4 regions of the Rhodococcus sp. UNC363MFTsu5.1 genome follow, and region 4 is predicted to be linked to each of the others. Evidence: riboswitches for the same ligand, from Rfam matches in the RefSeq annotation. Region 4 holds a riboswitch; each other region holds the start of a gene.

Region 1 (7,391 bases), on a different contig from region 4:
CTGGCAGGCGCGCTCCGCCGCCGGCTCGACTCGGTCTAGGCGCCCGCATGGACCAGACGACCGGCCCCGCGCTGCACCGGCTCTTCCCGGAGCTCGAGGCGACCCTCCCGTACCGCAGGCTCGGCTCCGGCCCGACTCCGATCGCCCACCTGGAGGGGCTCGGCCGGGCGGACCGGCTGTGGTGCAAGGACGAGGGCGTCTACGGCGCGGGCGGCTGGGGCGGCAACAAGGTACGCAAGCTGGAGTGGATCATCCCGGATGTCCTCGCCCGTGGTTCCCGGCAGATCTTCAGCGTCGGCGGCCAGGGCACCAACTGGGGGCTGGCGACGGCCCTGTACGCCCACGAGTTCGGCATCGACACGGCCCTGGCCCTGATCGATCAGCCGATGGACGAACACGTGCACGCGCAGCTCGAACGTCTGAGGCGCTCCGGTGCCGCACTGCATTTCACCCGGACGAAGGCCCGCACCATCGCGGCGGCGCCGTGGCTGATGGTGCGGCACACGCGCGGCGGGCACCTGCCCTACTTCCTGCCCGCCGGCGGATCCTCACCCCTCGGGACGCTCGGCTACGTGGAGGCCGCGCTGGAGCTGGCCGCGCAGGTCGAGGCGGGCGCGATGCCGGAACCGACGCACGTGGTGACGCCGGTGGGTTCGGGCGGCACCGCCGCCGGGCTGCTGCTCGGACTGCACCTGGCCGGCCTGCGTACCAGGGTGGTCGGGGTGGTCGTCAACGACACCCTGCCGCTGGCCGAGCGGGACCTGGTCGGGCTGGCACGCAAGACCGCGCGGCTGCTCACCCGGCGCGGGGCCGCGCTCGGCCCAGTCGAGTTCGAGCCGGGAGCGATCACGGTGACCCGCGACTGGCTCGGTCCCGGATACGGGTTCGGCACGCCGGAGGGATCGGCCGCGCTGCGGGTCGGCGCCGACCACGGGCTGACCCTCGACCCCGTCTACACCGCGAAGGCGCTCGCGGGCGCGCTCGCGATGGACGCGGACGGCACCCTGGGCGACGGGCCCGTGCTCGTGGTCGACACCTACGGCCCGCGGGGGGACTGAGCGATCAGCGGTCGCGCTTGCGGTCGGTGTGGCCCAGGTCGCGCTCCGGCGCCACCACGTCGCGCACCAACTGCTTGAGGGCCGCGATGTCGGGGAAACCGTTGTCCCTGGCGCGGTCCCACAGCAGCTCGTCGCCGATCTCGATCCGGAAAACGCCGCCGGTGCCCGGGATCAGGGCCACCTCGCCGAGGTCGGTGCCGAATGTGTTCAGCAGTTCCTGCGCCATCCAGCCGGCCCGGAGCAGCCAGTTGCACTGCGTGCAGTAGGTGACGGTGACGCGGGGCGCGGCTGGGGTCATGCCCCCAGGGTGTCAGAGTGACCGCCGCGCCCCGCTCCACTCGGTGACGGGCCTGCCCTCGACGAGGTGTTCGTCGACGAACCGTTGGACCCGGTCGGCGCGCAGTTCGGCGTACCACGAGTTGTCGGGATACACCGCCACGACCGGGGCCTGCGAGCACGGGAACAGGCAGCCGGTCTGGGTGACGAGGACGTCGTCGTCGCCCAGACCGCGGGCCTCGAGCGCGTTGTCCAGTGCCTGCGCGGTCTCCGGACCGCCGCGGGCCGAACACCGCGGACCCCGGCACACCAGGACGTGCCGGGCGAAGCCGGGGACCTCGTCCCACGCGGGGGAGGTCAGGGGAGCGGTGGTGCTGCGGGCCGCCGCGGTGGGGCGGGAGATCGCGGCGTCGAGCAGATCGGCGTACGTGTCGGTGTCGCTCAGCGGACCGGCGAGGCGGACGTCGGGCCCATCCGATCCGCGCTCGCGCAACCAGTGTCCGACGACCCGGCGGAACCACGCGTCGATCTTGCGGTCGAGCACCGTCTGGGCGCTCACGACCACGACCTCGGTCGCGCCTGCCGCGGCCGCCTCGTCGAGCGCGCCCGTGACGGATGTCCCGGTGCCGCCGAGCACCGCCGTCACGAAGACGGTGTCCGGGTGCTGGTCCCGCAGCACCCGCAGCGCCCCGAGCACCTGATCGCGGGGATCGTCGCCACGGTCGGTTGGTGCGGTGACGATCACCCACCTGCACTGCTGAATCATGGTCACGGCGTGGCTCTTTCGATGGTCTCGGTGGCGGTGCCGCACAGCACCACCAGCGGTCGTCCCGTCCGTGGATGAGGCTGCACCAGGGCGTCGAGCCCGTACACCTCCGCGAGCAGATCGGCGGTCAGCACCGACTCCGTCGGGCCCTCGGCGGTCACCCGGCCGTCGCACAGCACCACCAGGTGATCGCAGTACATCGCGGCCAGGTTCAGGTCGTGCATCGCGGCCACCGTGGTCAGGCCCCTCGCCCGGATCAGTTCCAGGAGCTCGAGCGAGGCCGAGACGTCGAGGTGGTTGGTCGGCTCGTCCAGCAGCAGCACGCAGGGCCGCTGCGCGAATGCCCGGGCCAGCTGGGTCTTCTGCTTCTCACCGCCGGACAGGCTCTGCCACAACCGGTGTCGCAGATGGGTGATCCCCGCCGTCGCGAGGCAGTCGGTGACGAGCTCGCCCGTGCCGAGCGCGGCGGGGCGGGCCCAGCCGCCGCGGTGCGGGATGGCCCCGAGTTCGACGATCTGTTCCACCGTCAGGTCCAGTTCGGTGGCCGAATGCTGTTCCACCAGTGCGACGGTGCGCGCGAACTCGCGGCGTTGCATCGTGGTCGTCGCGCCGTCGCCGAGCAGCACCCGTCCGCTGTCGGGACGCTCGAGCCGGGCGATGGTCGACAGCAGCGAGGTCTTGCCCGACCCGTTGGGTCCGATCAACCCGGTGACCCGCCCGGCCGGGGCCGTGCACGACACCCGGTCGAGGATCCGTCTGCCCCCCGCCGACCAGGAGACGTCCTCGACCCGGATGTCGGGAGAGTGGTGGGTCATGCGCGAACTCCCCGTCGTCGGAGCAGCCACACGAACACCGGGACCCCGACGATGGCGGTGACGATGCTGATCGGCAGTTCGCGCCCCGGCATGACGGTGCGGGCGGCGATGTCGGCCCACACCAGCAGCAGCGCACCCATCAGGGCGACCACCGGGAGCAGTCGCGCGTGCAGCGGCCCGACGAGCATGCGGGCCGCGTGCGGCACCACGAGCCCGACGAACCCGATGATGCCCGCCTGCGCGACCAATGCCGCCGTGCACAGCGACGCCACCGCGTACAGCACCCAGCGGGTGCGCTCGACGTTGGTGCCGAGGCTCGCGGCGGCGCGCTCACCGAACGCGAACGAGTCCAGCACCCGGCTGTAGGCCAGCACGATCGTCATCGTCACCGCGACGACGATCAGGATGCCGACCAGACCCGACCAGCGCACCCCGGCCACCGAGCCGAGGGTCCAGCTCAGCACCCGGTGGGCGGCGTCGCGGTCGCCGAACAGCACCAGCGCCGACGTGAGCGCCGCGGCCAGCTGCCCAACCGCTATCCCGGCGAGGACGAGCCGGCCGGGCATCAGCGCCCCGGACCGGGACGTCGCGATGACGAACACCAGCAGCAGGCTCCCGAGCGCGCCGAGGAACGCCGCCGACGAGACGGCACCGAACCCGAGGGCGCCCACCGCACTCGCACCGGTGGTGAGCACCAGGACCGCGCCCAACGACGCGCCCCCCGACATGCCGAGCAGGTAGGGGTCGGCCAGCGGGTTACCGGTCAGCGACTGCAGCACGGCGCCGCACAGGGCGAGACCGGCGCCGATCGCGGCGGCCGCCAGCACCCGCGGCATCCGCAGGTCGACGACGATGTGCGTGGTGAGCAGGTCGGTGCCGGGTCCGATACCGAGCCGTCCGGCGATCGACTCGACGACCGTGCCGATCGACAGGTCGGCCGCGCCGATCGCGACCCCGGCCGCGCAGCTCACCGCGAGCAGCGCGATCAGGATCGCCGACCAGGCGGGGCCTGCCGTCGCGGCTGCCCGGATCGGTGCCCGGGTGGACGCGGTCACGCCCCGTCGCCGCCCAGCTGCCCGGCGACAAGGCTCGCGCCCTCGATCGTGCGCGGACCCGGCGTGGTCGTCGAGAACGGGACCACGACGAACGCGTCCTCGCGCACCGCCTTCAGGTCCTTGAGCGCCGGGTCGCCGCGCAGGTAGGCCTTCTTCTCCTCGGCCGTGTCCCACGAGGCGTCGGCGAGGACGATGACGTCCGGGTTCGCTGCCAGCACCGTCTCCCAGCTGCCGTCCGCCCATGACCCGTCCGTGCCGGCGAAGATGTTGGTGCCGCCGACCGCGTCGATGATCAGCTGCGGCCCGCCCGCGTTGGCCCCGACGTACGGCGTCGTGGTCTTGCTGTCGTACCAGAAGATGCTCTTGCCCTTCGCAGGCGCGGCGGACTCGATGCCCGCCAGCGTCTCGCGCATCTGCGCGACCACAGCCGCGGCCTCGTCCTCGCGACCGAACATGATCCCGTAGTCGGTGATCTCGGCGCCGATCGAATCCCAGGCGACCGCGGGTCGCGTCGACTTGTCCTTGCAGCCGAAGGGGGAGACGTAGGTGGCGACACCGAGCTCGTCGAACGACTCGTGCGAACCGACGCCCTTGTCGTCGAACGTGCTCGAGTACGCCGCCGTCACCAGGTCGGGCTTGGCCTCGAGGAGGGCCTCGCGGCTGGGGTAGTCCTTCTCGTCGAGAGCAGGGACCTGCGCGTAGGCGGAGGCCCACTGCGGTGCGATGGCGTCGTCGAGATAGGCCGTTCCCACCATCCGATCCTGCGCGCCGATCGACAGCGCGGTCTCGGTGGCGCCCTGGTTGAGGGTGACACCGCGTTCGGCAGGCCCGTCGAGGGTCACGGTGCGGCCGCAGTTCTCGAGGGAGATGGTCGCGGTTCCCGACTCCGCGGAACCGGTGGTGCAGGCGGTAAGGGCGATGGCGGCGGCGACGGAGGCCGCGGCAGTGGAGAGAACGCGCGGTGACACCCGCGCGTGAACTCGAAGATCAACAGGGGTGCGCAAAGCGACCCGCCTTCCATGACTCGTGGAAAACGTGCAGGTATGTGTCACGGCCGGTCTCCTGGCTCGGCAGGGATGGCCGCCGGCTACGCCTTCCCGGACGCATGCGCATCCAGTGGCTGGGGTCGAACCCCTGGCAGTCGACGTACCTGCTCACAGTGGCGAGTACCGCGCCGGCTTTGCACCGGACTTCCCGAACACCGCGACAACGGTTGAAGGATAGACCAATGCCCGTGGTCGGCGGTCGCCCCCGAATCGGCCGGGGGGTGACCCGATAGGGTGCCCGTGTGCGCCCCTCACTCTCCGACTACGCCCACCTGGCCGGCGGCAAGGTCCGCGACCTCTACACGATCGACGACGAGCACCTGCTGCTGGTCGCGAGCGACCGGATCTCCGCCTACGACCACGTGCTGAGCACCCCGATCCCCGACAAGGGTCGCGTGCTCACCGCGATGAGCGTGTTCTTCTTCGAGGAACTCGGCGGCAGCAACCACCTGGCCGGTGCGCCCGACGACGAGCGGATCCCGGCCGAGGTGCTCGGTCGCGCCCTCGTGGTGCGCAAGCTGAACATGGTGCCGGTCGAGTGTGTGGCCCGTGGCTACCTCACCGGGTCCGGGCTCGCCGACTACCAGCGCACCGGCGCCGTCTGCGGCGTCGAGCTGCCCGAGGGTCTCGTCGAGGCCAGCAAGCTGCCCGAGCCGATCTTCACCCCGGCCACCAAGGCGGTGCTCGGCGAGCACGACGAGAACGTCGACTTCGCGACCGTGGTCGACCAGATCGGTCAGGAGCTGGCGGTCAAGCTTCGCGAGGACACCCTCGACATCTACTTCCGGGCGGCCAGCTTCGCCGCGGACCGGGGCATCATCCTGGCCGACACCAAGTTCGAGTTCGGCCTCGACGCCGACGGCAACCTCGTCCTCGCCGACGAGGTGCTCACCCCCGACTCCTCCCGGTACTGGCCCGCCGACGGCTACGAGCCGGGCCGGGTGCAGCCGAGCTTCGACAAGCAGTTCGTCCGCAATTGGCTCACCGGCCCCGAGTCCGGCTGGGACCGGGCGAGCGACACGCCCCCGCCGCCGCTGCCCCAGGAGATCGTCGACGCGACCCGGGCCCGGTACATCGAGGCCTACGAGCGCATCTCCGGGCTGTCCTTCGACGACTGGGTCCAGACCCCGGTGTAGCCGTCACGGCGCGGCACGCACCGCCTAGGCTGGCGGCATGACTTCGTCCGTCACCCCGGTCAGCAGCCCCATCGCAGCCCCGGTCGCCAAGAAGGTCCCCCTCGAGCGCACCCACCACGGCGACACCTTCGTCGACAACTACGAGTGGCTGCGCGAGAAGGACGACCCCGAGGTGCGCGCGTACCTCGAGGCGGAGAACGCCTACACGGAGCAGCAGACCGAGCACCTCGCGCCGTTGCGGGAAAAGATCTTCCAGGAGATCAAGTCCCGCACCCAGGAGACCGATCTGTCGGTGCCGTCCCGGATGGGCCAGTGGTGGTACTACTCGCGCAGCTTCGAGGGCAAGCAGTACGGCGTGCAGTGCCGGTGCCCGATCTCGGGCCCGGACGACTGGACCCCGCCGGTGCTCTCCACCGACACCGAGATCGAGGGCGAGCAGGTGCTGCTCGACAGCAACCTGCTCGCCGAGGGGCATGACTTCTTCTCGCTCGGTGCGTTCTCGATCACCCTCGACGGCGATCTGCTGGCGTACTCCGTGGACACCGCGGGCGACGAGCGGTACACCCTGCGGTTCAAGGACCTGCGCACCGGAGAGTTGCTCGCCGACGAGATCCCCGGCACCGCGCCAGGCGCCACCTGGTCCGTGGACAACGTGCACGTCTTCTACATGACGGTGGACGAGGCCTGGCGGCCCGACACCGTCTGGCGGCACAAGCTGGGCACCGCGCAGTCCGAGGACGTCAAGGTCTTCCACGAGCCCGACGAGCGATTCTGGGTCGGCTTCGGGTCCACCCGCAGCGAGAAGTACCTGATGATCTGGATCGGCTCCAAGATCACCTCGGAGATCCGCTGCCTCGAGTCGGACGACCCCGAGGGCGAGTTCCGGGTGGTGCTGCCCCGCGTCGACGGCGTCGAGTACAGCGTCGAGCACGCGGTCGTCGCGGGCGAGGACCGGTTCCTGATCCTGCACAACGGCGACGTCGACGGGGTGAAGGCGGAGAACTTCACCCTGGTCGACGCCCCGGTGGCCGACCCGACCGACCAGCGCACCCTGCTCGCGCCGCGCGAGGACGTCCGGCTCGAGGATGCCGAGGCGTTCGCCGGTCACCTGGTGCTGAGCTACCGGCGCGAGGCGCTGACCCGGCTCGCGGTGTGGCCGTTGACCGCCGACGGCTACGGCGAGCTGCGTGAGCTCGAGTTCGCCGAGGAGCTGTACTCGGTCGGCGCCGGGTCCAACCC
Region 2 (7,391 bases), on a different contig from region 4:
CCAGCACCACGTGCTCGGCGCCCCGCGAGAGCGCCTCGAGGCCAAGCGCTCCCGATCCCGCGAACAGGTCGAGCACGGCGGCGCCGTCGAGGTCCATCCTGGCGTCGAGCGAACTGAACAGCGCCTCGCGCACCCGCTCCGAGGTGGGCCGGGTGCCCTTGGGCGGGACCCGGAGCCGGCGCCCACCCGCGGCGCCGGCAACGATCCGGGTCACTGCGGCCCGTCCTCCTCCGTCGACACCACGGAGATCACGGCCAGCAGGTCGCCACCCTCGACCTGCTGCACGGGTGTGATCGCGAGCCTGCTCACGACGCCACCGCGGGTGGCGGTGATCGCCGCCTCCATCTTCATCGCCTCGATCGTCGCGACGGTGTCGCCGGCGGCGACCTTCTGTCCCTCCGACACGACGAGGGTGACGACGCCCGCGAACGGCGCGGCCACGTGGCCCGGGTTGCCCCTGTCCGCCTTCTCGGCGGCGGGGATCTCGCTGGCGATCGAGCGGTCGCGCACCGACACCGGCCGCAGCTGGCCGTTGAGGATGCACATCACCGTGCGCATGCCGCGCTCGTCGGGCTCGGAGATCGCCTCGAGTCCGATGAGCAGCTCGACACCGGGAGCCAGCGCGACCCGGTGCTCCTCGCCGCGCCGCAGGCCGTAGAAGAACTGGTTCGCCGACAGCCGCGAGGTGTCGCCGTACTTCTCGCGGTGCTCGAGGAACTCGCGGGTCGGTCCGGGGAACAGCAGCCGGTTCAGGGTGCCGCGGCGCTCGGCCGGAGAACCGTCGAGTCCGGCCTGGTCATCCGCGGTCAGGGGCGTCTCGGGCTTCGCGTCGCCGCGGCCCTCGAGCGCCCTGGTCCGGAACGGCTCCGGCCAGCCGCCCGCCGGGCTGCCCAGCTCGCCGCGCAGGAACCCGATCACCGACTCCGGGATGTCGTATCCGGCGGGATTTTCCGCGAACTCGTCCGTCGACACACCCGAGCCGACGAGGTGCAGTGCCAGGTCGCCGACCACCTTGGAGGACGGGGTCACCTTCACCAGGCGGCCGAGCATCCGGTCCGCAGCCGCGTACTTCGCCTCGACCTCCTCGAACTGGTCCCCCAGCCCGAGTGCGATGGCCTGCTGACGCAGGTTCGACAGCTGACCGCCGGGGATCTCGTGCGTGTAGACGCGGCCGGTGGGTGCAGGTAGCCCGGACTCGAACGGCGCGTACACCTTTCGCAGCGCCTCCCAGTACGGCTCGAGGTCGCACACGGCCTGCAGATCCAGGCCCGTGTCCCGCGACGAGTGGGCGGTGGCCGCGACGATCGCCGACAACGCGGGCTGACTGGTGGTGCCAGCCAGCGCCGCGCTCGCGCCGTCGACGGCGTCGGCTCCCGCCTGCCACGCCGCCAGGTAGGTGGCCAGCTGGCCGCCAGGGGTGTCGTGGGTGTGCACGTGCACGGGCAGGTCGAAGTTGCTGCGCAGCGCCGACACCAGGGTGGCGGCCGCCGGGGCGCGCAGCAGCCCGGCCATGTCCTTGATGGCCAGCACGTGGGCGCCCGCGTCCACGATCTGCTCGGCCAGCTTCAGGTAGTAGTCGAGGGTGTAGAGGTCCTCGTTCGGGTTCGACAGGTCACCGGTGTAGCTCATCGCGACCTCGGCGACCGCGGTGCCCGTCTCGCGGACCGCGTCGATGGCAGGCCGCATCTGGTCGACGTTGTTGAGCGCGTCGAAGATCCGGAAGATGTCGACGCCCGTCGAGGTGGCCTCGCGCACGAACGCGCGAGTGACCGACTCGGGGTAGGGCGTGTAGCCGACGGTGTTGCGGCCACGCAGCAGCATCTGCAGGCAGATGTTCGGCATCGCCTCGCGCAGTGCGGCCAGCCGCTCCCACGGGTCCTCGTGCAGGAAGCGGAGCGCGACGTCGTAGGTCGCGCCGCCCCATGCCTCCACCGACAGCAGTTCGGGCGTCATCCGGGCGACGTGACCGGCGACGTCGAGCAGGCCGCCGGTGCGCACCCGGGTCGCGAGCAGGGACTGGTGCGCGTCGCGGAAGGTGGTGTCGGTGACACCGAGCGCTTCCTGCGCTCGCAGCGCGGCGGCGAAGCCCTCGGGTCCGAGCTCGACCAGTCGCTGCTTCGAGCCGGCGGGCGGCGGCGTGGTCAGATCGATCTTGGGCAGCTTGTCGCGTGCGTAGACGGTGGTGGGGCGCTCGCCGTGCGGCTTGTTCACGGTCACGTCGGCGAGGTAGGTCAGGATCTTGGTGCCGCGGTCGGCTGACGCCCTCGAGGTCAGCAGCGCCGGGCGCTCCTCGATGAACGAGGTCGTCACGTTGCCCGCGCGGAAGTCGGGGTCGTCGAGGACGGCCTGCAGGAACGGGATGTTCGTGGCAACGCCGCGGATCCGGAACTCGGTCACCGCCCTGCGCGCCCTGGCCACGGCCGCGGGCAGATCCCGGCCGCGACAGGTGAGCTTGACGAGCATCGAGTCGAAGTAGGCGCCGACCTCGGCGCCCAGGTTCGCGCCGCCGTCGAGGCGCACCCCGGCACCGCCGGGCGTGCGGTAGGCGGTGATCCGGCCGGTGTCGGGACGGAATCCGTTGGCCGGGTCCTCCGTGGTGATGCGGAGCTGCAGCGCCGCGCCGCGGAGCTTGATCGACTCCTGGGCCAGACACAGGTCGGCCAGGGTCTCGCCGGAGGCGATTCGGAGCTGCGCCTGCACCAGGTCCACGTCCGTCACCTCCTCGGTGACGGTGTGCTCGACCTGGATGCGCGGGTTCATCTCGATGAACACGTGGTTGCCGCGGGTGTCGAGGAGGAACTCCACCGTGCCCGCGCAGCTGTAGTTGATCTCCTTGGCGAAGGCGACCGCGTCCGCGCAGATCCGCGCGCGCAGCTCCTCCGGCAGGTTCGGCGCGGGCGCCAGCTCGATCACCTTCTGGTGCCGTCGCTGCACGCTGCAGTCGCGCTCGAAGAGGTGGATCACGTTGCCCTGACCGTCGGCCAGGATCTGCACCTCGATGTGCCGCGGGTCGACGACGGCCTGCTCCAGGAACACGGTGGCGTCACCGAACGCGGACTCCGCCTCGCGGGCCGCGGCCTCGATCGCCTCACGCAACTGGGCTGGCTCGGCGACCCGGCGCATGCCGCGACCACCGCCACCGGCGACCGCCTTGACGAACAGCGGGAACTGCATGGACTCGGCGGCCACGAGCAGCTCGTCCACGTCGGCGGACGGCTCCGACGAGGCGAGCACGGGGAGGCCTGCCGCCTTCGCGGCGGCGATCGCGCGGGCCTTGTTGCCGGTGAGCTCGAGCACCTCCGCGGACGGTCCGACGAAGGTGATGCCCTCGGCGGCGCAGGCCGCGGCCAGGTCCGGGTTCTCGGAGAGGAAACCGTAACCGGGGTAGATGGCGTCGGCGCCTGCCTTCTTCGCCGCCGCGACGATCTCCGCGATCGACAGGTAGGCCCGGACCGGGTGCCCCTCCTCCCCGATCTGGTAACTCTCGTCGGCCTTCAGACGGTGGACCGAGTTGCGGTCCTCGTACGGAAAGACAGCTACGGTCCCCGCGCCCAGCTCGTAGGAGGCACGGAACGCCCTGATCGCGATTTCCCCGCGATTGGCAACCAAAACTTTAGAGAACATTGCTGAAAATTACCCTTGCTCTCGTACCGCTCGCCGGACGGTGTCCTAGCATCCGGGAAATTCCCGCATACTCGACCCGCTGTAACGATGCAGTACGCTACCGGCACCCACCTCACAGCGACACGGTACCCGCCGTGAACTGCGGATTCGTCTGATTCGCGACCCCTTTCGCAGGGTTCGCAGACGGGCCGAACGGCGGGCGAATACCCCCGCAGCGAGCCGCTCGGCCGGTCCCGTCCGCCCCTATACTCGGTGGTGCAATCGGTCCGCCCGGTGTGGTCGTGAGGAGCCCCGAAGTCCCCGCCCGGCGTCGAAGCACGTCTCCCTGTCTATGAGGAGAGAGGTGTGAGAGGGAACCCGGTGAGAATCCGGGACTGTCCCGCAGCGGTATGCAGGAACGACCGCCGTCACCATGCACTGGACTCACGTCTGGGAAGCGACGGCCACTAGGACCGGTGTCGATCACCGGGCGCCTGCGAGTCCGAAGACCTGCCGACTGCGTCGGGCACGCCGTGCCCGACGGTCCACCGCCTCGTGGAATGGGCGAGTAGATCGGATCAGTGCTCACTGCTGCCCACATGCGGGCGACACAAGGGCTCGGTCCGTGGTCTCGTCTGCCGGTGGTGGCCACCCACGCTGTCAGCAACTGGAGAACACCGTGACATCCATCTTCACCGCAACCGTGCTGGGCTCCCCGCGCATCGGTCCCCGCCGCGAACTCAAGAAGGCCGTCGAAGCCTTCTGGGCCGGCACACTCGACGCTGCCGCGCTCGGCGCCGTCGCGCGAGAGCTGCGCAGACAGAGCTGGACCGATCTGCGCGACGCCGGGATCGATTCCGTCCCCGTCAATGTCTTCTCGTACTACGACCAGATGCTCGACACCGCCGCGATGCTCGGCGCCCTGCCGGATCGGGTCGCAGGCGAGTCGACAGCGCTCGATCGCTATTTCGCTGCCGCTCGCGGCACCGCCACCGTCACCCCGCTCGAGATGACGAAGTGGTTCGACACCAACTACCACTACCTGGTCCCGGAGATCAGCCCCTCGACCCGGTTCACCCTCGACCCGTCGAAGGTGCTCGCCGAGGTGGAGGAGGCGCAGGCCCTCGGCATCGCGGCGCGACCGGTGCTGATCGGACCGGTCACCTTCCTGCTCCTGTCGAAGGCGATCGACTCCGAGTCGTCGCTCCTCTCGCGGGTCGGGGAACTGCTCCCGCTGTACGCCGAGCTGCTCGGGCGGCTGGCGGACGCAGGCGTCGAATGGGTCCAGATCGACGAGCCGGCGCTGGTCGCCGATCGCACGGAGTCCGAGATCGCGACCGCTGGCGAGGTCTACCGGGCGCTGTCCGCGATCGAGCACCGGCCCGCGATACTGCTCGCCTCCTACTTCGGCGACCTCGGCGCCGCGCTACCCATGCTGGCGTGGACCGGCGTCGAGGGACTTGCGGTCGACCTCGTCGCGGGCGATCCGGAGGCACTGGCCGCGATCCCCGAACTCGCGGGCAAGCACCTCGTCGCCGGGATCGTGGACGGCAGGAACGTCTGGCGCAACGACCTGACCGAGTCGCTGGCGACCCTCGAAACCCTGCGCGGGAATGCTCGTTCGATCGCGGTCTCCACCTCCTGCTCCCTGCTGCACGTGCCGTACTCGCTCGAGGGCGAGACCGGACTCGACGACTCGCTGCGATCCTGGCTGGCCTTCGGATTCGAGAAGGTGCGCGAGGTGACCACCCTCGCGACCGGCCTGCGGTCCGGTCGCGATGCCGTCGCCGCGGAACTGGCGCGGGCGGCGGCCGCCCTGGCCTCCCGGGCGGCCGATCCACGGCTGCACGACCGGGCGATCCGCGAGCGGCTCGCCGCCCTGAAGGCGTCCGACGGCGGACGGCGTCCCGCCGCGGAGCGTCGCGAGGTGCAGGCGGCCGTCCTGCCGCTGCCGCTGCTGCCCACCACCACGATCGGCTCCTACCCGCAGACGACCGCGATCCGGGTGGCCAGGGCCGCGCTGCGGAAGGGCGAGATCGACGAGGCCGAGTACCTGCGCCGGATGCGCGGCGAGGTGGCCGATGTCATCGCCCTCCAGGAACGGCTGGGTCTGGACGTGCTGGTGCACGGCGAGCCCGAACGCAACGACATGGTGCAGTACTTCGCCGAACAGCTCGACGGATTCTTCGCCACTGCCAACGGCTGGGTGCAGTCCTACGGGACCCGCTGCGTACGACCGCCGATCCTGTTCGGCGACGTCCGCAGGCCGCGCCCGATGACGGTCGAGTGGACCTCGTATGCCCAGTCACTGACGGCCAAGCCGGTCAAGGGCATGCTCACCGGACCGGTCACCATCCTGGCGTGGTCGTTCGTCCGCGACGACCAGCCGCTGTCCGAGTCGGCCGACCAGGTGGCTCTCGCGATCCGCGAGGAGACCGTCGACCTGGAGGCGGCGGGAGCGCAGGTGGTGCAGGTGGACGAACCCGCACTGCGTGAGCTGTTGCCGCTGCGGACGGCGGATCAACCCGCCTACCTGGACTGGTCGGTCGGCGCATTCCGGCTGGCCACCTCCGGGGTCGCCGATGCGACCGCGGTCCACACCCACCTGTGCTACTCGGAGTTCGGCGAGGTGATCGGGGCGATCGCCGGCTTGGACGCAGACGTCACCTCCATCGAGGCGGCGCGCTCGCACATGGAGGTCCTCGACGATCTCAACGCCGTCGGGTTCGATCTCGGCGTCGGCCCTGGCGTCTACGACATCCACTCCCCCAGGGTGCCCTCGGTCGACGAGATCGCCGACTCGTTGCGGGCCGCGCTGAAGGCGGTTCCTGCGGAACGCCTCTGGGTCAACCCCGACTGCGGCCTGAAAACCCGCGGCCGGGCCGAGGTCGAGGCGTCCCTGCACAACCTGGTCGCCGCGACCGAGTTGGTCCGGGCCGAGTTGTAAGCACCGAGCCGCACCCGCGCTCGCCACGGCGGCGCGGGTGCGGCTACGTGTGCGGGTACGGCAGGTGGCCGCTGCTGTTCTCGTTCACCAGGACCGACCGCCCCAACTGCGGGAACGCGCGTTGCGCGCACGCGGGGCGGTCGCACACCTTGCACCCGGCGCCGATCGGCACGATCGTCGCCGGATCGTCGGTCTGGATGCCGCGCGAGTACACCATCCGATCGGCGTAGGCGATGTCGCAGCCGAGCCCGATCGCGAAGTTGCGTTCGGGCGCCAGGTATCCCAGGCCGCCGCTGTGCGTGGTCCTGGCCACCCACAGATATGTCCGCCCGTCGGGCATCTTCGCCACCTGCGTGTGAATTCGGCCGGGATTGGCGAAGGCCTCGTGGACCACCCACAGCGGGCAACTCCCGCCAACCCGGGAGAAGTGAAAGGCGGTGGCGGACTGCCGTTTGGAGATGTTCCCTGCGCGATCGGTGCGGACGAGGAAGAACGGCACCCCGCGCTGACGGTGCCGCTGCAGCGTGGACAACCGGTGACAGATCGTCTCGAAGCCGACCTCGAACTTCATGCCGAGCAGGTCGATGTCGTATCGCAGCGATTCCGCCGCGTCCAGGAACAGGCTGTACGGCAAGACCAGCGCTCCCGCGAAGTAGTGCGCCAACCCGATCCGTGTGAGCGCCGCGGATTCGGCGCTCAGCGAATCATCCTCCGCCACAATGGAGTCGATCGTCTCGGCCTGCGTCAGAAAGGCCAACTGCATCGCGATCTGGAAGGCGCGCTGACCCGCCGTGAGCCGCCTCGCGAGCGTGAGGGTCGACCTTTCTGGGTCATAGAAACG
Region 3 (7,391 bases), on a different contig from region 4:
AGCACCGGCACCCCAACCCGGTCACAGGCCTGGCGCAACACCTGCTCGTGCCGCTCGCTGCCGACCCGGTTGAGGATCACCCCGCCGATCCGGACGCCGCTGTCGAAGGTCGCGAACCCGTGCAGCACCGCGGCCAGCGACTGGCTGTGGCCGCGGGCGTCGACGACGAGAACCACCGGGGCGCCGAGCAACCCGGCGACCTGAGCGGTCGAACCCTCCGCGGCGCCCTCGGGCGCCGGGTCCGCGATCTTGCCGTCGAACAGGCCCATCACGCCCTCGACGACGGCGATGTCGCAGCCCGCGCTGCCGTGCCGGTACAGCGGGCCGATCCGGTCGGCACCAACCAGCACCGGGTCCAGGTTGCGTCCGACCCGCCCGGCGGCGAGGCCGTGATAGCCCGGGTCGATGTAGTCGGGCCCCACCTTGAACGGCGCCACCCGATCTCCCGCCGCGCGCAGGGCACCGATCAGACCCGTTGCGACGGTGGTCTTTCCGCTGCCTGAGGCGGGTGCGGCGATGACCACCGCCGGAACGGCGTTCACCACTCGATGCCCCGCTGGCCCTTGCGTCCGGCGTCCATCGGGTGCTTGATCTTGGTCATCTCGGTGACGAGGTCGGCCGCGTCGATCAGGGCCTGCGGCGCATCCCTGCCGGTGATCACCACGTGCTGGTTCCCGGGCCGCGAACTCAGCACCTCGACCACCTCGTCGACGTCAACCCAGCCCCATTTGAGCGGGTAGGTGAACTCGTCCAGGACGTAGAACTTGTGCTCCTCGTTCGCGATCCGGCGGGCCACCTCACGCCAGCCGTCCAGCGCGACGCGGGCGTGGTCCTCGTCCTCGCCCTTCTTGCGGGTCCAGGACCAGCCCTCGCCCATCTTGTGCCACTGCACCGGTCCGCCGACGCCGGTGGACTCGTGCAGCTCGCCGAGCGCCCGGAACGCCGACTCCTCGCCGACCTTCCACTTCGCGCTCTTGACGAACTGGAACACCCCGATGTCGAAGCCCTGGTTCCAGGCTCGCAACGCCATCCCGAACGCGGCGGTCGACTTCCCCTTGCCCGGGCCCGTGTGCACGGCCAGCACGGGCGCGTTGCGGCGCTGCCGGGTGGTCAGGCCGTCGTCGGGGACGTTCTCGGGAAGCGGTACACCCTTGGGCATCGTCTGATACTCCTCTTTCCGTTCTAGGCCGCGAGCTTCGCGGTGCCGGCGCGGACGACGCCGGCCACCTGCTCCGCCGAGAGCTCGCCGAGCCGGATGTAGGCACCCCGCAGCGCGGTCGCCAGGTCACGGGCCAGGCCGAGGCGCACCATGCCGGACTCGCAATCCACCACAACCGAGGCCACCGACTCGCCCGCGAGCAGGGTCGCGGCCACCCGGGCGCGATGGACCGGGTCGGCTCCGCCGGTCGCGCGGCCGTCGGTCAACGCGACCACCATCGCCCGACGCTGGGGGTCGCGCACCTTCTCCCGCAGCACCACCTCGCGGGCCTTCAGGAATCCTTGCGCCAGTGGGGTTTTGCCGCCGGTGCGCAATGAGCGCAGTCGCCGGACCGCGACGTCGACGGACGAGGTGGGCGGCAGCACCAGCTCGGCGGCGGCGCCCCGCACGGTGATCACCGCGACCTTGTCGCGGCGCTGGTAGGCATCGCGCAGCAGCGAGACGACGGCGCCGGTGACCGCGGAGAGCCGGTCCCTCGCGGCCATCGAACCGGACGCGTCGACCACGAAGACCACCAGGTTGCCCTCGCGACCCTCGCGGTGCGCCCCTCGGATGTCGCTGGGCGCCAACACCATCCGGCCGTCCCGCCGTCCACGGGCGACCTGGTGCTCGGCGGCCGCGAACAGGGTGCCGACCAGGTGCAGCCCCCGGCCCGCTTCGGTGGTCGGCCGCACGGTCCGGCCCTGCGCGGAGCGCGAACGCGAACGCCTGCCCGGCGCGCCCTCGCCGACACCGGGGATCGTCAGCAGCCGGGTCTTGAACTGCGCCGAGGGCGCCGCGGCCGCGCGTTCGGGGGCACGGACAGGGCCGGGCTGTTCACTCTCGCTCGGCTCCGCGGATTGCTGGGCACCGTCGGGGGACGCCCCGTCGGACTCGGGCTCGGGCGCGCCGCCGCCGGGTCCGTCGGGATCGGGCTCGGGTTCGGGCTCCGGCTGGTTCGCCTGCTCGGCGGCGTCCCGCATCGCGTCCTCGAGCTGCTGCGGGTCGAGGCCCGGCTCGTCGAACGGGTCGCGGCGGCGGCGATGCGGCAGCGTCAGCTCCGCGGCGACCCGCACGTCCTCCTCGGCGACGGCGTCCGCGCCGCGCCAGGCGGCGTGCGCGGTGGCGGTGCGGGCCAGCACCAGGTCCGCGCGCATGCCGTCGACATCGAACGACGCGCACAACGCGGCGATGCGGCGCAGTTCGGTGTCGCTGAGCTCGATGGCGGGCAAGGCGGCCCTCGCCGCGGCGATGCGGCGGGCCAGCGCCGAGTCCTCGTCGGCGTACCTGGCCGCGAATCCGGCGGGGTCGGCCTCGAAGTCGAGGCGCCTGCGCACCACCTGCATGCGGACGTCCACCTCGCGCGAGGCCGCCACGTCGACGGCGAGGCCGAAGCGGTCGAGCAGCTGCGGGCGGAGTTCGCCCTCTTCCGGGTTCATGGTCCCCACCAGGACGAACCGCGCGGGATGGGAGTGGGAGACCCCATCGCGCTCGATGTGCACGCGCCCCATCGCGGCGGCGTCCAGCAGCACGTCCACGAGGTGATCGTGCAGCAGGTTGACCTCGTCGACGTAGAGCACGCCGTCGTGGGCCGCGGCCAGCAGTCCGGGCTGGAAGGCCCGCTCCCCGTCCCGCAGCACCTTCTCCAGGTCCAGCGAGCCGACCACCCGGTCCTCGGTGGCGCCGACCGGCAGCTCCACCAGCCGGGCGGGCCTGCCGCCGTTGCCGTCGTCGACGGGTGGCAGCAGCGCGGCGAGGGCGCGCACCACCGTCGACTTCGCGGTACCTTTCTCGCCGCGCACCAGCACGCCCCCGATGCCGGGGTGAACGGCGCAGAGGGTCAGGGCGAGCCGGAGCGTGTCCTGACCGACGATCGCACTGAACGGAAAGCCCGGTTCGGACCCGGTACCAGCTTGTGCCACAGCGAATTTCCCTTCACTCCCCGGTGTCCACGCCGAGGGTTCGGACCTTGACCCGCTGCCGCGGCGATCTGACTCCGGATCCGGTCGTGGCCGGATCCATCACAGTGGCGGGACCGTGCCTGGTTCACACAGGACTTCCCCGCGGCAGGGAACTACGGATGCTGACTCTAGACCTCGCGCCATGGCTCGCCGCCACCGCGCCGCATCGGCACGTGCGGGATCCCGTCCTCGATGAACTCTTCGCCGTCGGGCGTGAACCCGTGCTTGGCGTACATGTCCACCAGGTGGCTCTGTGCGCTGAGCCTGCACGGCGCCGACCCGACCTCCGCGAGCGCCGTGCGCAGCAGCCTGGTGGTGTGTCCGTGCCCCCGCGCGTCCGCACGGGTGCAGAGCCGTCCGATGCGGTACGAGGTGCTGCCGTCGTGCTCCTCCATCAGGCGGAGCGTGCACACGACCTGACCGTCCTGCTCGATCCACAGGTGCCTGGTGCCGGGGAGCAGGTCCCGCCCGTCGAGTTCCGGGTACGGGCAGGCCTGCTCCACGACGAACACGTCGACCCGCAGTCTCAGCAGGTCATAGAGCGTGCGGAGGTCCAGATCGAGCGCCCAGGCGCGGTGCAGAGCCGCTGTTGCCGTCATACGGTGTGACTATCACACCGCGGCGGAGGCGGTCTCCTGAACCTCGGTGTCGAGCTCGAGCACGCGGCTGGACCAGTCCCAGACCTCGGTGAACAGCGACTTGTCGTCGGAGAGCTTCACGCCGAGCGAGGGCACCATCTGCTTGAGCTGCGGCTCCCACGAGGCGAACCGGTCCGCGAAGCAACGCTTGAGCACGTCGAGCATCGCCGGGACCGCGGTCGAGGCGCCGGGCGAGGCGCCGAGCAGACCGGCGATCGAGCCGTCCGCGGCGCTGATGACCGCGGTGCCGAACTCGAGCACGCCGCCCTTGCGCTTGTCGCGGCGGATCACCTGAACGCGCTGGCCCGCCGTGATCAGCTCCCAGTCGGCGCCGAGCGCCTCGGGGACGAACTCGCGCATGGTCTCGATGCGACCCTCCGCGTTCTTCGCGAGCTCGCTGACCAGGTACTTGACCAGGCCGAGCTCGGAAACGCCGACCCCGAGCATCGACAGCAGGTTGTTCGGCTTGACCGACCCGGGCAGGTCGGTGACCCGACCCTCCTTGAGGAACTTCGGCGACCAACCGGCGTACGGGCCGAACAGCAGGCCCGGCTTGCCGCCGATGACGCGGGTGTCGAGGTGCGGCACCGACATCGGCGGGGCACCGACGGCGGCCTTGCCGTACACCTTCGCGCGGTGCTGATCGATCAGCTCCGGGTTGGTGCAGCGCAGGAAGGCGCCGCTGACGGGAAAGCCTCCGAAGCCCTTGGCCTCCTTGATGCCGGACTGCTGCAGCAGGTGCAGGGCACCGCCACCGGCTCCGACGAAGACGAACTTGGCCTTGACGGTCTTGCGGCCGCCGGTGCGACGGTTGTGCACCTTGAGCGTCCAGCTGCCGTCGGACTGCTTCTTGATGCCCGTGACCTCGTGACCGAAGTGCACGGTGCCGCCGGAGGAGGCGACGTGGTTGAGCAGCTGCTTGGTCAGCGCGCCGAAGTCGACGTCGGTGCCGCCCTCGGTCCAGTTGAGGGCGATGGGGTCGGAGAAGTCGCGACCCTTGGCCATCAGCGGCAGGCGGCGGGCGAACTCGTCCGCGCTGTCGGTGTACTCCATGCCGTTGAACAACGTGTGTCCGGCAAGGGCGTCGTAGCGCGCCTTCAGGTACTTCACGTTGTCCGCCCCGTGCACGAAGCTCACGTGCGGGATGGGGTTGATGAACTCCTTGGGGGCGGTGAGGATGCCCTGTTCGAGCGCGTGCGCCCAGAACTGCCGGGAGACCTGGAACTGCTCGTTGACCGTGATCGCCTTGGCGATGTCGACGGAGCCGTCCTTGTTCTCGGGGGTGTAGTTGAGCTCACACAGAGCAGAGTGTCCGGTACCCGCGTTGTTCCACGGGTCGCTGCTCTCCGCGGCGGCGGCGTCGAGCCGCTCGAACACGCTGATCGACCAGTCCGGCTGCAGCTGCCGCAGGATGGCTCCGAGGGTCGCACTCATGATGCCCGCACCCACGAGCACTACATCGGTCTTGGTCTCTACCGCGTTGTTGTCTGACACTGGAAAATCGACTTCCTTGTCCATTGGCAGTGGGCAGTCGCGCCGACTGCAGCGGATAGGTTACCCGCGCGTATACGCGACGTTCACCTCACCCAATTGTGCGCCACTGCGGGGGGCATTCCTGCGCATTACATTGTGATCTGTGACTACTTGGGCTCCCGACGTCCTCGGCGACGGATATCAGCAGTTGACCATCCCACTCGGAATCGATCCCGACGGTGAAGGTGAGATCGACGCCACACTTGTCCGGTATCAGCCCGAGGGCGGGATCGACCGCACGCCCGCGCGGGCCGTGCTCTATGTGCACGGCTTCACCGACTACTTCTTCCAGCACCACATGGCCGAGCACTTCCACGACCAGGGCTACTCGTTCTTCGCCCTCGACCTGCGCAAATGCGGCCGCTCGCTGAAGAAGGGCCAGACCCCGCATTTCGTCACCGACCTCGCGCTCTACGACGAGGAACTGGGCCGCGCGCTCGCGTTGGTGCGCGAACAGATCGGCGGGGGCACCGTCCTGCTGGTGGCGCACTCCACCGGCGGGCTGATCCTGCCGCTGTGGCTCGACCGGCTGAACAAGCTGCCGGGCGGCAGCGCGGGCGCGGGCATCGCCGGACTGATCCTCAACAGCCCGTGGTTCGACCTGCAGGGCCCGTCTTACCTCCGCACCGTCGGCACCGTGGCCGTCAAGGCAGTCGGGCGGGTCAAGGACCGGCTCGCGGTCAAGCAGCCGCCGATCGACGTCTACGGGCGCAGCCTGCACGTCGGCGCGAGCGGCGAGTGGGACTACGACCTCGAATGGAAGCCGCTGACCGGGTTCCCGGTGACCTTCGGCTGGCTGCGAGCCATCCGGCAGGGACACGCGAAACTGCACCGCGGGCTCGACGTCGGCGTCCCCTCGCTGATCCTGCGGTCCCAGAAGACGCACTACTCCTCCCGGTACACCGCCAAGTCCGACGAGGCCGACCTGGTGCTCGACGTGAAGCAGATCGCCCGCTGGGCAGGCTGCCTCGGCGACCGCACCACGATCGTGCCGATCGAGGGCGCCCGGCACGACGTCTTCCTGTCCACCGAGATCCCGCGCAAGCAGGCCTTCGACGAGGTGGACCTGTGGCTGACCTGGCTGCACGGACACGGCGCATGAGCCATTTCGACCTCGCGATCATCGGATCCGGTTCCGGCAACACCATTCTCGACGACCGGTATGCCGACATGCGGGTCGCGCTGCTCGAGGACGGCGTCTTCGGCGGCACCTGCCTGAACGTCGGCTGCATCCCGACCAAGATGTTCGTCTACGCCGCCGAGGTCGCCCGCACCATCGAGCACTCGAGCAGGTACGGCATCGACTCGCGCATCGACAAGGTGCGCTGGCCCGACATCGTGAGCCGGGTGTTCGACCGGATCGACCCCATCTCGGCGGGCGGCGAGCGCTATCGGCGCGACGAGAGTCCTGGCACCACACTGTTTTCCGGCCACGCCAGGTTCATCGGACCGCGGCGCCTGGAGACCGGGACCGGCGAGGTGATCACCGCGGACCAGGTGGTGATCGCGGCCGGATCGCGGCCGATCATCCCGGAGGAGGTGACCCGCAGCGGCGTCCGCTACTACACCAACGACGACATCATGCGGCTGCCGGAGCTTCCCGAGCACCTGGTGATCATCGGCAGCGGGTTCATCGCCTCCGAGTTCGCGCACGTCTTCTCCGCGTTCGGGAGCAAGGTCACCATCATCGGTCGCGGCAACCGCCTGCTGCGACACCTCGACGGCGACATCTCGGCACACTTCACCGCCCTCGCCCGCGAGAAATGGGATGTGCGACTGGGCAATCCGGTGACGTCCGTGCGGGGCGACGACGGCCACGTCGAGGTGGAACTCGCGGATGGCAGCGTCGTCACCGGCGACACCCTGCTGGTCGCGGTGGGGCGGGCGCCGAACGGCGACCGGCTCGGCGCCGAGACAGCGGGGGTCGACGTCGACGACGAGGGACGGGTGCTGGTGGACCGGTTCCAGCGCACCACCGCGGAGGGCGTGTTCGCGCTCGGCGACGTGTCCTCGCCCTATCAGCTCAAGCACGTGGCGAACCACGAGGCCCGGGTCGTGCAG
Region 4 (7,391 bases):
CGCCGCGGACATGTACCTGAGCCCGAGCGCTCTCTCCAGGAGCGTCGCGCGGCTGGAGAAGGCGGGGCTCGTCGCGCGGTCGCTGTGCGAGTCGGATCGTCGCGGCGTGTTCGTCGACGTCACCGACGCGGGCCGTGCGGTCCACGCCGACGCCGGCAAGATCCAATTGGCCGTCCTGACCGAGCATCTCGCCGAGCCCGACACCACCGGCACCTGATCCCGAGCGGAGTACGCTCGCCCGCATGGCAGTCGTCAAGATCAATGCAATCGAGGTTCCCGAGGGCGCGGGCCCCGAGCTGGAGAAGCGCTTCGCGAACCGCGCGCACGCGGTCGAGAACTCCCCCGGCTTCCTCGGCTTCCAGTTGCTGCGCCCCGTCAAGGGCGACGAGCGCTACTTCGTCGTGACGCAGTGGGAATCCGAGGAGGCCTTCAAGGCCTGGTCCGACGGCCCGGCCAGGGCCGCCCACTCGGGTGAGCGCGCCAAGCCGGTGGCGACCGGTGCCTCGCTGCTCGAGTTCGAGGTCGTGCTCGACGTGGCCGCCGCGGCGAAGGACGCCTGAGCCCCGGACCGCGCATGCGTCCAGGGTCGAGCGGATAGGTTCGCACGTATGGCCCTGGCGATCGACGCCGCGAAGCGGCACGCGTTGCAGACCCTGCTGTCGATGCCGGCGGGCCTCCTCCACCGGCTGGCCGGGAAGCCGGTGGCGATCGACGGCAACGTCCTCGACGCCGAGATGCAGCTCATGCTCGCGTTGGGGCGGCTCGAGGGCGCGGCCGCCGAGGAGCGTCCGATACCCGGCGGCAGGCGCGCGCTGCTGTCGAGTTCCAGGGCCGTCGGCGGCAATCTGCCGATCGGTGCGGTCACCGACCGCGACATCGACGGCCCGGCGGGCCCGCTCCGGCTGCGGTTCTACACCCCGCGCGGCCTGACCATCACGTCGCCCGCGCTGGTCTACCTGCACGGTGGGGGCTGGGTCTACGGCGACCTCGACAGCCACGACGCGGTGTGCCGCTTCCTCGCCGAGCGCGCCGGGATCCGGGTCGTCGCCGTCGACTACCGGCTGGCCCCCGAGGCGCCCTTCCCCGCCGCCGTGCGCGACGTCGAGGCGGCGTACTCGTTCGTGACCGCCAACGCGACCGGCCTTGGCATCGACCAGGACCGGATCGCCGTCGGCGGCGACAGCGCGGGCGGAAACCTCGCCGCCGTCCTCGCCCAGCGGGCCACGCACGGGGAACTCGGGGCGCCGCCCGTGTTCCAGTTGCTGATCTATCCCGCGACGGATGTCGCGGTGAAGCGGCCCAGCCGGCGGACCTTCGCAACCGGATTCTTCCTGACCGAACGGTTCATGGACCTCTGCGAGGCCAGCTACGTCCCCGCCGGCGCGGACCGGACCGATCCGCTGCTGTCCCCGATCTACGGCGACCTCACCGGCCTTCCTCCCGCCTACGTCGTCACGGCGGGGTTCGATCCGCTGCGCGACGAGGGCGATGCCTACGCCGAGAAGTTGCGCGAGGCGGGGGTCGAGGTACAGCACGTGCGCGAGCCCGGGCTGATCCACTCCTTCGCGAACATGGTCGGGGTCGGCCGCTCGGGTCCCGAGGCGATGGGACGGGCCGCGGCCGCGTTGGGCCTTGCGCTGTCCGCCCCGCCGTCAGTGCCCCGCCAGGACCGACAGCATCCCGTCGACTGAGGCCGACCAGCTGAACTGTTCGGCCCGCAGCCGGGCCGATTCCCGGCGCGCGCCCGCGGGGAGGGCCAAGACCCCGGTGACGGCGTCCGCCAGCGCGACGCCCCGTCCGTGCGCCAGCGCCCCGCAGGCCGGGGTGATGATCTCCGCGAGGGCGGACGATCGCGCCGCGACCACCGGTGTCCCCGCGGCCAGCGACTCCAGGGCCGACAGGCAGAACGTCTCGTGCGGGCCGGGCGCAAGGGTGACGTCGGCGGAGGCGAACAGCGTCGCCAGCCGTCCGGAGTCGCCGATGAAGCCCGCGAAGTGCACCGGCAGCTTTCGCGCCCTGTGCCGCAAGGCTTCTCGCTTCGGCCCATCACCGGCGATCACCAGCCGGATGTCCTGGCCCTGCCCGACGAGGGACCGGACCGCCTCGATGCTGCGATCGACCTGCTTCTCCACCGACAGCCGACCGCAGTGCAGCAACAGCCGTTGCGAGGGCAGGGCGTAGCGTTCGCGCACGCCCTCGTCCCGTCGATCCGGATGGAACAGCGCCAGGTCGACGCCCAGTGGAACGCGGAACAGGTTTCCCGCGCCGATCCGGGTGAACTCCTCGGATGCGAACGCGGTCGTGCAGACCACCGCATCGAAGTTGCGCGCCATCCTGGCGTTGGCGACATCCGCCCACGAACGCGCCGCGCGCGGCGGCAGCACCTGCCCGAGCAGTCGGTCGAGTCGCTCATGGGACACCACCACGCTCCGCACGTCCCGCCGACGCGCCCACTGCCCGAAGCCGCGCAGCGTCAGCCGGTCCGACACCTCGAGCGCGGCCGGGCGCAGCCCCCGCACGACGTCGGCCACCCGGCGCGGGTTGACGGCGCGGTAGCCGCCGGTGCCAGGGATCGGCACCGCGGCCAGGGTGATCCGCAGGACCCCGCTCACCATCACCTCCTCGGCGTCGCGCCGGCCGGGAACGACCAGGATCACCTCGTGACCGCGTCCGCTGTAGCCGGCGCCCCAGTTGTGCAGCGCGGTGCGCAGCCCGCCCGATCGGGGACCGTAGAAGTTGGCCAGCTGCACAATTCGCACCGACCCATCGATCCCGGTCGGCATGGCGAACCCGCCAACTGTCACCGACCGCCCGGTGAAGTACGCGCGAACGTCTGGCCGGCCGGCCGGACGGCTGCGATTGACACCACAGTCGGGTCAATGCGAGAGTGCGCTGGTAATAGCGATGGTTGACGGGAATCCGGTGAGAGTCCGGAGCGGTCGCGCCACTGTGATCGAGGCACACCCTCGACAGCCAGATACCGGGGCCATCGCATGGGCTTTTTAAGGGACGCGGAATCCCAGGAGGAACCATGGCACTCGTACACAATCCCAGCACGGCGACCGATTCTGTCGGCATCGCGATGATCATCGCGGGCGTTGTCCTGCTCGCGATGCTGACCCTCTACCTGGTCGGCTTCGACCAGGGTGCGGTCTCGCGTACCGGTATGTACATGCACGAACTGATGCATGACGGTCGGCACCTGCTGGGCCTGCCGTGCCACTGACAGGAACCTTCACGAACCTCCTCATCCGCGGCCTGCTGGCCGGCCTCGTCGCCGGACTGCTCGCCGGTGCCGTCGCATTCGTGATCGGCGAGCCGCACATCAACGCGGCCATCGCGATCGAGGAGGCGGCCTCCGCCCCGGCGGAGGAGCACACCCACGACGCCGCCACGACGGACGAGCACCCGCACGACTCTGGCGGCGCGGCAGAGGAAGGCCACTCGCACGGCGACGATGCCCTCGTCAGCCGCGACGGGCAGCGGGCCGGACTGTTCCTCGCGACCAGCCTCGCGGGTCTGGCCCTCGGCGCGATCTTCGCAGCTGTCGCCCACTACGCACGCCGGGTGACGGCACTGTCGGGTCCGGTGCTGGCCCTTGCGCTGGCCGGTCTGGGTTGGCTGGCGATCGAGGCGGTGCCGTTCTTCAAGTACCCGGCGAACCCGCCCGCGGTCGGCGACCCGGACACCATCAACCAGCGCACCTGGCTGTGGCTGGCGTCGGTGGTGCTCGGCCTGTTCGCGGTGGCGGTCGCCGCATACGTCGCGCGCCTCGTCGCCTCGACCGGGTACCTGTCGGTGCAGGTCGCGGCGCCGCTGCTGGCATTCCTGGCGATCGTCGCGATCGGCTACGTCGTGCTGCCCGGTATCAACGAGGTCGGCGATGATTTCCCCGCGACGCTGCTGTGGGAGTTCCGCATCTCGTCGCTGGCGATCCAGGCGACGCTGTGGCTGGCGCTCGGCCTCGGGTTCGCGTTCCTCACCGAGCGCGCCGCGAAGGCGAGCTCCCGGTCGGAGGCGCTGACCACCCGCTGACGGTCACCACTCGAGCGAAGCGGTGGAGCCCGGTGCATTGCATCGGAATCCACCGCTTCTCTCGTTGTGCCGCAGCGCCGACCGATACCGTGGGGTGAGCGAGGATTCACGCCACAGGGTGATGCCCTGCGCCGCACCAGGGCGGCACGCTCGGAAACCATGACCACCACCGAGATCCGCACCCGCCCGCCACGTCAGGTGGAGCTCTCCTTCACCCTGCTCTGCGTCGCACTGCTCGCCGGCATCGTCGAGGCGATCCTCCAGGCCGCTCGCGCACTGGAAGAGGGCGCCGCAAGTCCGTCCGCGGTAGCGGCCCAGGGCGCGGTCCGGCTGGCGATCTACGGCGCCGTGTACGCGCTCGCCATTGCGATGCAGCGCGGCTCGAACCCCGCCCGGCTGACCCTGCTGATCGGCCTCGGGACGGTGGGGATCGGGTCGCTGGTCGTCGAACCGGCGGCCTGGCTGTTGTCGGCGAACGGATTCGACCTCGCGGACCTCACGGTCGCGTCGACCCTCATCGCCCTGGCGCGGACAGTCCACGTGATCGCGGTGGTCGCCGGGCTGGGCCTGCTGCTGGGCGCGGACGCCCGGCGGTACTTCGCGCGCGGCTAGACCGCGCAGGAGTCGTCGGCGCAGCTGCCTGCATCGTCGCCGAGCGTGACGATCGCCCCTGACTGCGCGTAGGCCTGCTCGAGCAGCTGGGTGAACACCTCGACGGGCTGCGCACCCGAGACGCCGATCGCCCGGTTGGCCGCGAAGAACGGCACGCCGGTGACTCCGAGCAGGCGTGCCTCCTCGAGGTCCTCGCGCACCTGATCGGCCGCGGCGTCGGTCTCGAGCGCGGCGCGGATAGCGGTCGCATCGAGCCCGGTCTCGGCGGCGATCGCGACCAGTTCGTCGCGGTCGTCCACCACCCGGCCGTCGGTGAAGTGGGCGCGGAACAGCGCCTCCATCACGTCCTGGCCCCGGTCCCCCGCGAGGTGGACCAGCCGGTGGGCGTCGAAGGTGTTCGCGGCGATCACGGTGTCGAAGTCCATCGTCAGTCCGTCGGCCGCCGCGGTGGACGCGACGTGGGCGAACATCTGCCTGATCTGATCGGCAGGCAGGCCCTTGTGCCGGGCCAGCGCCTCGAGCTCGCTGACCCTGGCACCGACCGGCGTCTCGGGGGCCAGCTGGTAGGAACGCCACACCACCCGCACCCGGTCACGGTGCTCGAACTTCTCCAGCGCGGCCGCGAAGCGGCTCTTACCGATGTAGCACCACGGGCAGGCGATGTCCGACCAGACCTCCATCACCACGGCGGGCTCGGCGGCGGATTCGGGCTGGCTGTTCGTTTCGAGGCTCACGGATGGTTGAAACGTCCACCATCGCGTTTCTGTTCCTGGCTCCTAGGTGACCAGCGCCGCATCGAGGGTGATCGGGACCCCGGTCAGTGCCTTGCTCACCGGGCAGGTCTGCTTGGCTGCCTGCGCCGCCGCGGCGAACCCGTCCGCGTCGAGCCCGTCGACCTCGCCGCGGACGGTGAGCGCGATCCCGGTCAGCTTGAATCCCGGGTCGTCGGGGCCGAGCGTCACGTCAGCGGTGATCTCCAGGCTCTGCGGGGTTCCGCCCGCCTCCGCGATCAACGCGGAGAGCTGCATGGCGTAGCAGGACGAGTGCGCCGCGGCGATCAACTCCTCCGGGCTCGTGGTCCCGCCCGCGTCCTCGGCGGCACGCTTGGGGAACGAGACCTCGAAGGTGCCCGCGCCGGAACTGCTGAGTTCGACCTGACCGGACCCGTCCTGCAGGGTGCCGTTCCAGGCGGTGCGGGAGGTGCGTGTCGGCATGGGTTTTCCTTCCATCGAGCGTGAGTGCGGTCAGGACCAGTGTTCCCGTGTTCGCGCCCCGGGGACACCCGAATCCGGCACACCGGCCGCAGGCGTCACCGCACGTCGCAGGACTGCTCCGCGGCGTTGTCCGTCTCGTGGTACTGCGCCAACAGCGTTCGTTCCTCGTCGCGCTTCGGGAAAGCGAAAAATACGAGGGCGGCGCCGACCAGCACGATGAGGATCGCCGCCGCGTAGGCCTTGGTGTCGCCGTCGAGGAAGGCCGTGCGCGCCGCGTTCATGATCGGCTCCGCGTACTGCGGATACCGCTCGGCGATGTCCGCGGCACCCGCGAAGGACTTCTCCAGGGCGGACTCCACCTCCGAGCTGACCTGATCCGACTCGGGCGACGAGGCGATGGCCGCGGCGAAGGAGGCCGTGTACCCGGCGGTGAGCAGTGCGCCGAGCACGGACTGGACGATGGCGCCGCCGAGGTCACGCTGCAGATCCGCCGTGCCAGAGGCCATTCCGGCCCTTGACACCGGCACCGAGCCGGTCAGCGACCGGGACGCAGGCGTGCCGGCAAGACCGACACCGATGCCGAGGAAGATGTAGCCGAGCGCGATCTTCCAGTACTGCGCGTCCTCCTTCCACAGCAGCAGCGCCACCAGCAGTCCCGCCACGATCGCCACGTACCCGAGCAACAGGGTGAACCTGGCGCCGTGGGACTCGACCAGCTTTGCCGACTGCGGCGCCACCAGGATCATCACCGCGGCGGCGGGCAGGCCCGCCGACCCCGCCGCGAGCGTGGAATACCCCAGCACGTTCTGCATGAACTGCTGGCCGATGTACATCGTGCCCATCAGCGTCCCGAACACCACGATGCCCGCGACCGCCGCCACCCAGAAGATCCGGCGACGCGCCACACGGAGATCGAAAAGCGGTGCGGGAGCCCTCAGTTGACGCCAGAAGAACACGACCCCGGCGGCGAGTGCGATCGACAGCAGACCCAGCGCGGTGGCACCCATCCCGTCCACGGGCGCGAAGTTGATGCCGAGCACGAGGGCGGCGACGAGCACAACGGAGACCATTCCACCGAGGTGGTCGACCGGATCCGTCGACTCGTTCACGTGGCTGGGCACGAAGACGACCGAGAGCCCGAGTGCGATCAGCGCGAGGGGCAGCGTGATGAAGAAGACCGAGCCCCACTCGAACCATTGCAACAACGCACCTGAGGCGAGCGGCCCGAGCGCCGAGATGCCACCACCGATCGCCGACCACAGCGCGATCGCCTTGGTACGCGCCGCCCCGGACCACAGCGCTGTGATCAGCGCCAGCGTGGTCGGGAACGCCAGCCCCGCGCTGATGCCGCCGAACAGCCGGGCCGCGAACAGCACCTCGAAGTTGGGTGCGAACGCGGCGATCAGGCTGGCGGGCACCGAGAGCGCCATGCCGAGGACCAGCATCGTCTTGCGCCCGTACCGGTCGCCGAGTGCGCCCAGGTACAGCACGGATGCGGCCAGCCCGACCGAGTAGCCGACCGCGATCAGG

The links. A riboswitch is a leader RNA that binds a small molecule or an ion and turns the genes downstream of it on or off. The one in region 4 is predicted to bind cobalamin.
Region 1: it holds a riboswitch for cobalamin, as region 4 does, so the genes downstream of both, BR31_RS0125625 (ABC transporter substrate-binding protein) here and BR31_RS0108100 (CbtB domain-containing protein) in region 4, are expected to answer to the same signal.
Region 2: it holds a riboswitch for cobalamin, as region 4 does, so the genes downstream of both, metE (5-methyltetrahydropteroyltriglutamate--homocysteine S-methyltransferase) here and BR31_RS0108100 (CbtB domain-containing protein) in region 4, are expected to answer to the same signal.
Region 3: it holds a riboswitch for cobalamin, as region 4 does, so the genes downstream of both, BR31_RS0101290 (magnesium chelatase subunit D family protein) here and BR31_RS0108100 (CbtB domain-containing protein) in region 4, are expected to answer to the same signal.

The regions. Positions count from the first base shown of each region.
Region 1 covers NZ_KK366015.1:83,274-90,664, reverse strand. Annotated here, with positions in the region: gene BR31_RS0125655 (HIT family protein) at 1-39, shown strand, start outside; gene BR31_RS0125650 (1-aminocyclopropane-1-carboxylate deaminase/D-cysteine desulfhydrase) at 48-1,058, shown strand; gene BR31_RS0125645 (Rdx family protein) at 1,063-1,356, opposite strand; gene BR31_RS0125640 ((2Fe-2S) ferredoxin domain-containing protein) at 1,369-2,100, opposite strand; gene BR31_RS0125635 (ABC transporter ATP-binding protein) at 2,103-2,915, opposite strand; gene BR31_RS0125630 (FecCD family ABC transporter permease) at 2,912-3,970, opposite strand; gene BR31_RS0125625 (ABC transporter substrate-binding protein) at 3,967-4,938, opposite strand; cobalamin riboswitch at 5,006-5,191, opposite strand; gene BR31_RS0125620 (phosphoribosylaminoimidazolesuccinocarboxamide synthase) at 5,259-6,152, shown strand; gene BR31_RS0125615 (S9 family peptidase) at 6,190-7,391, shown strand, end outside.
Region 2 covers NZ_JMLO01000001.1:142,178-149,568, reverse strand. Annotated here, with positions in the region: gene rsmD (16S rRNA (guanine(966)-N(2))-methyltransferase RsmD) at 1-214, opposite strand, end outside; gene BR31_RS0100725 (pyruvate carboxylase) at 211-3,624, opposite strand; cobalamin riboswitch at 3,925-4,135, shown strand; gene metE (5-methyltetrahydropteroyltriglutamate--homocysteine S-methyltransferase) at 4,283-6,550, shown strand; gene BR31_RS0100710 (short-chain fatty acyl-CoA regulator family protein) at 6,594-7,391, opposite strand, start outside.
Region 3 covers NZ_JMLO01000001.1:254,688-262,078, reverse strand. Annotated here, with positions in the region: gene BR31_RS0101300 (cobyrinic acid a,c-diamide synthase CobB) at 1-545, opposite strand, end outside; gene cobO (cob(I)yrinic acid a,c-diamide adenosyltransferase) at 539-1,159, opposite strand; gene BR31_RS0101290 (magnesium chelatase subunit D family protein) at 1,183-3,120, opposite strand; adenosylcobalamin (AdoCbl) riboswitch at 3,132-3,286, opposite strand; gene BR31_RS0101285 (GNAT family N-acetyltransferase) at 3,288-3,758, opposite strand; gene mqo (malate dehydrogenase (quinone)) at 3,771-5,315, opposite strand; gene BR31_RS0101275 (alpha/beta hydrolase) at 5,434-6,432, shown strand; gene mtr (mycothione reductase) at 6,429-7,391, shown strand, end outside.
Region 4 covers NZ_JMLO01000004.1:254,470-261,860, reverse strand. Annotated here, with positions in the region: gene BR31_RS0108120 (MarR family winged helix-turn-helix transcriptional regulator) at 1-217, shown strand, start outside; gene mhuD (mycobilin-forming heme oxygenase MhuD) at 243-560, shown strand; gene BR31_RS27905 (alpha/beta hydrolase) at 609-1,691, shown strand; gene BR31_RS0108105 (glycosyltransferase) at 1,653-2,759, opposite strand; cobalamin riboswitch at 2,869-3,005, shown strand; gene BR31_RS0108100 (CbtB domain-containing protein) at 3,032-3,226, shown strand; gene BR31_RS0108095 (CbtA family protein) at 3,217-4,035, shown strand; gene BR31_RS0108090 (hypothetical protein) at 4,195-4,647, shown strand; gene BR31_RS0108085 (DsbA family oxidoreductase) at 4,644-5,327, opposite strand; gene BR31_RS0108080 (OsmC family peroxiredoxin) at 5,424-5,861, opposite strand; gene BR31_RS0108075 (MFS transporter) at 5,957-7,391, opposite strand, start outside.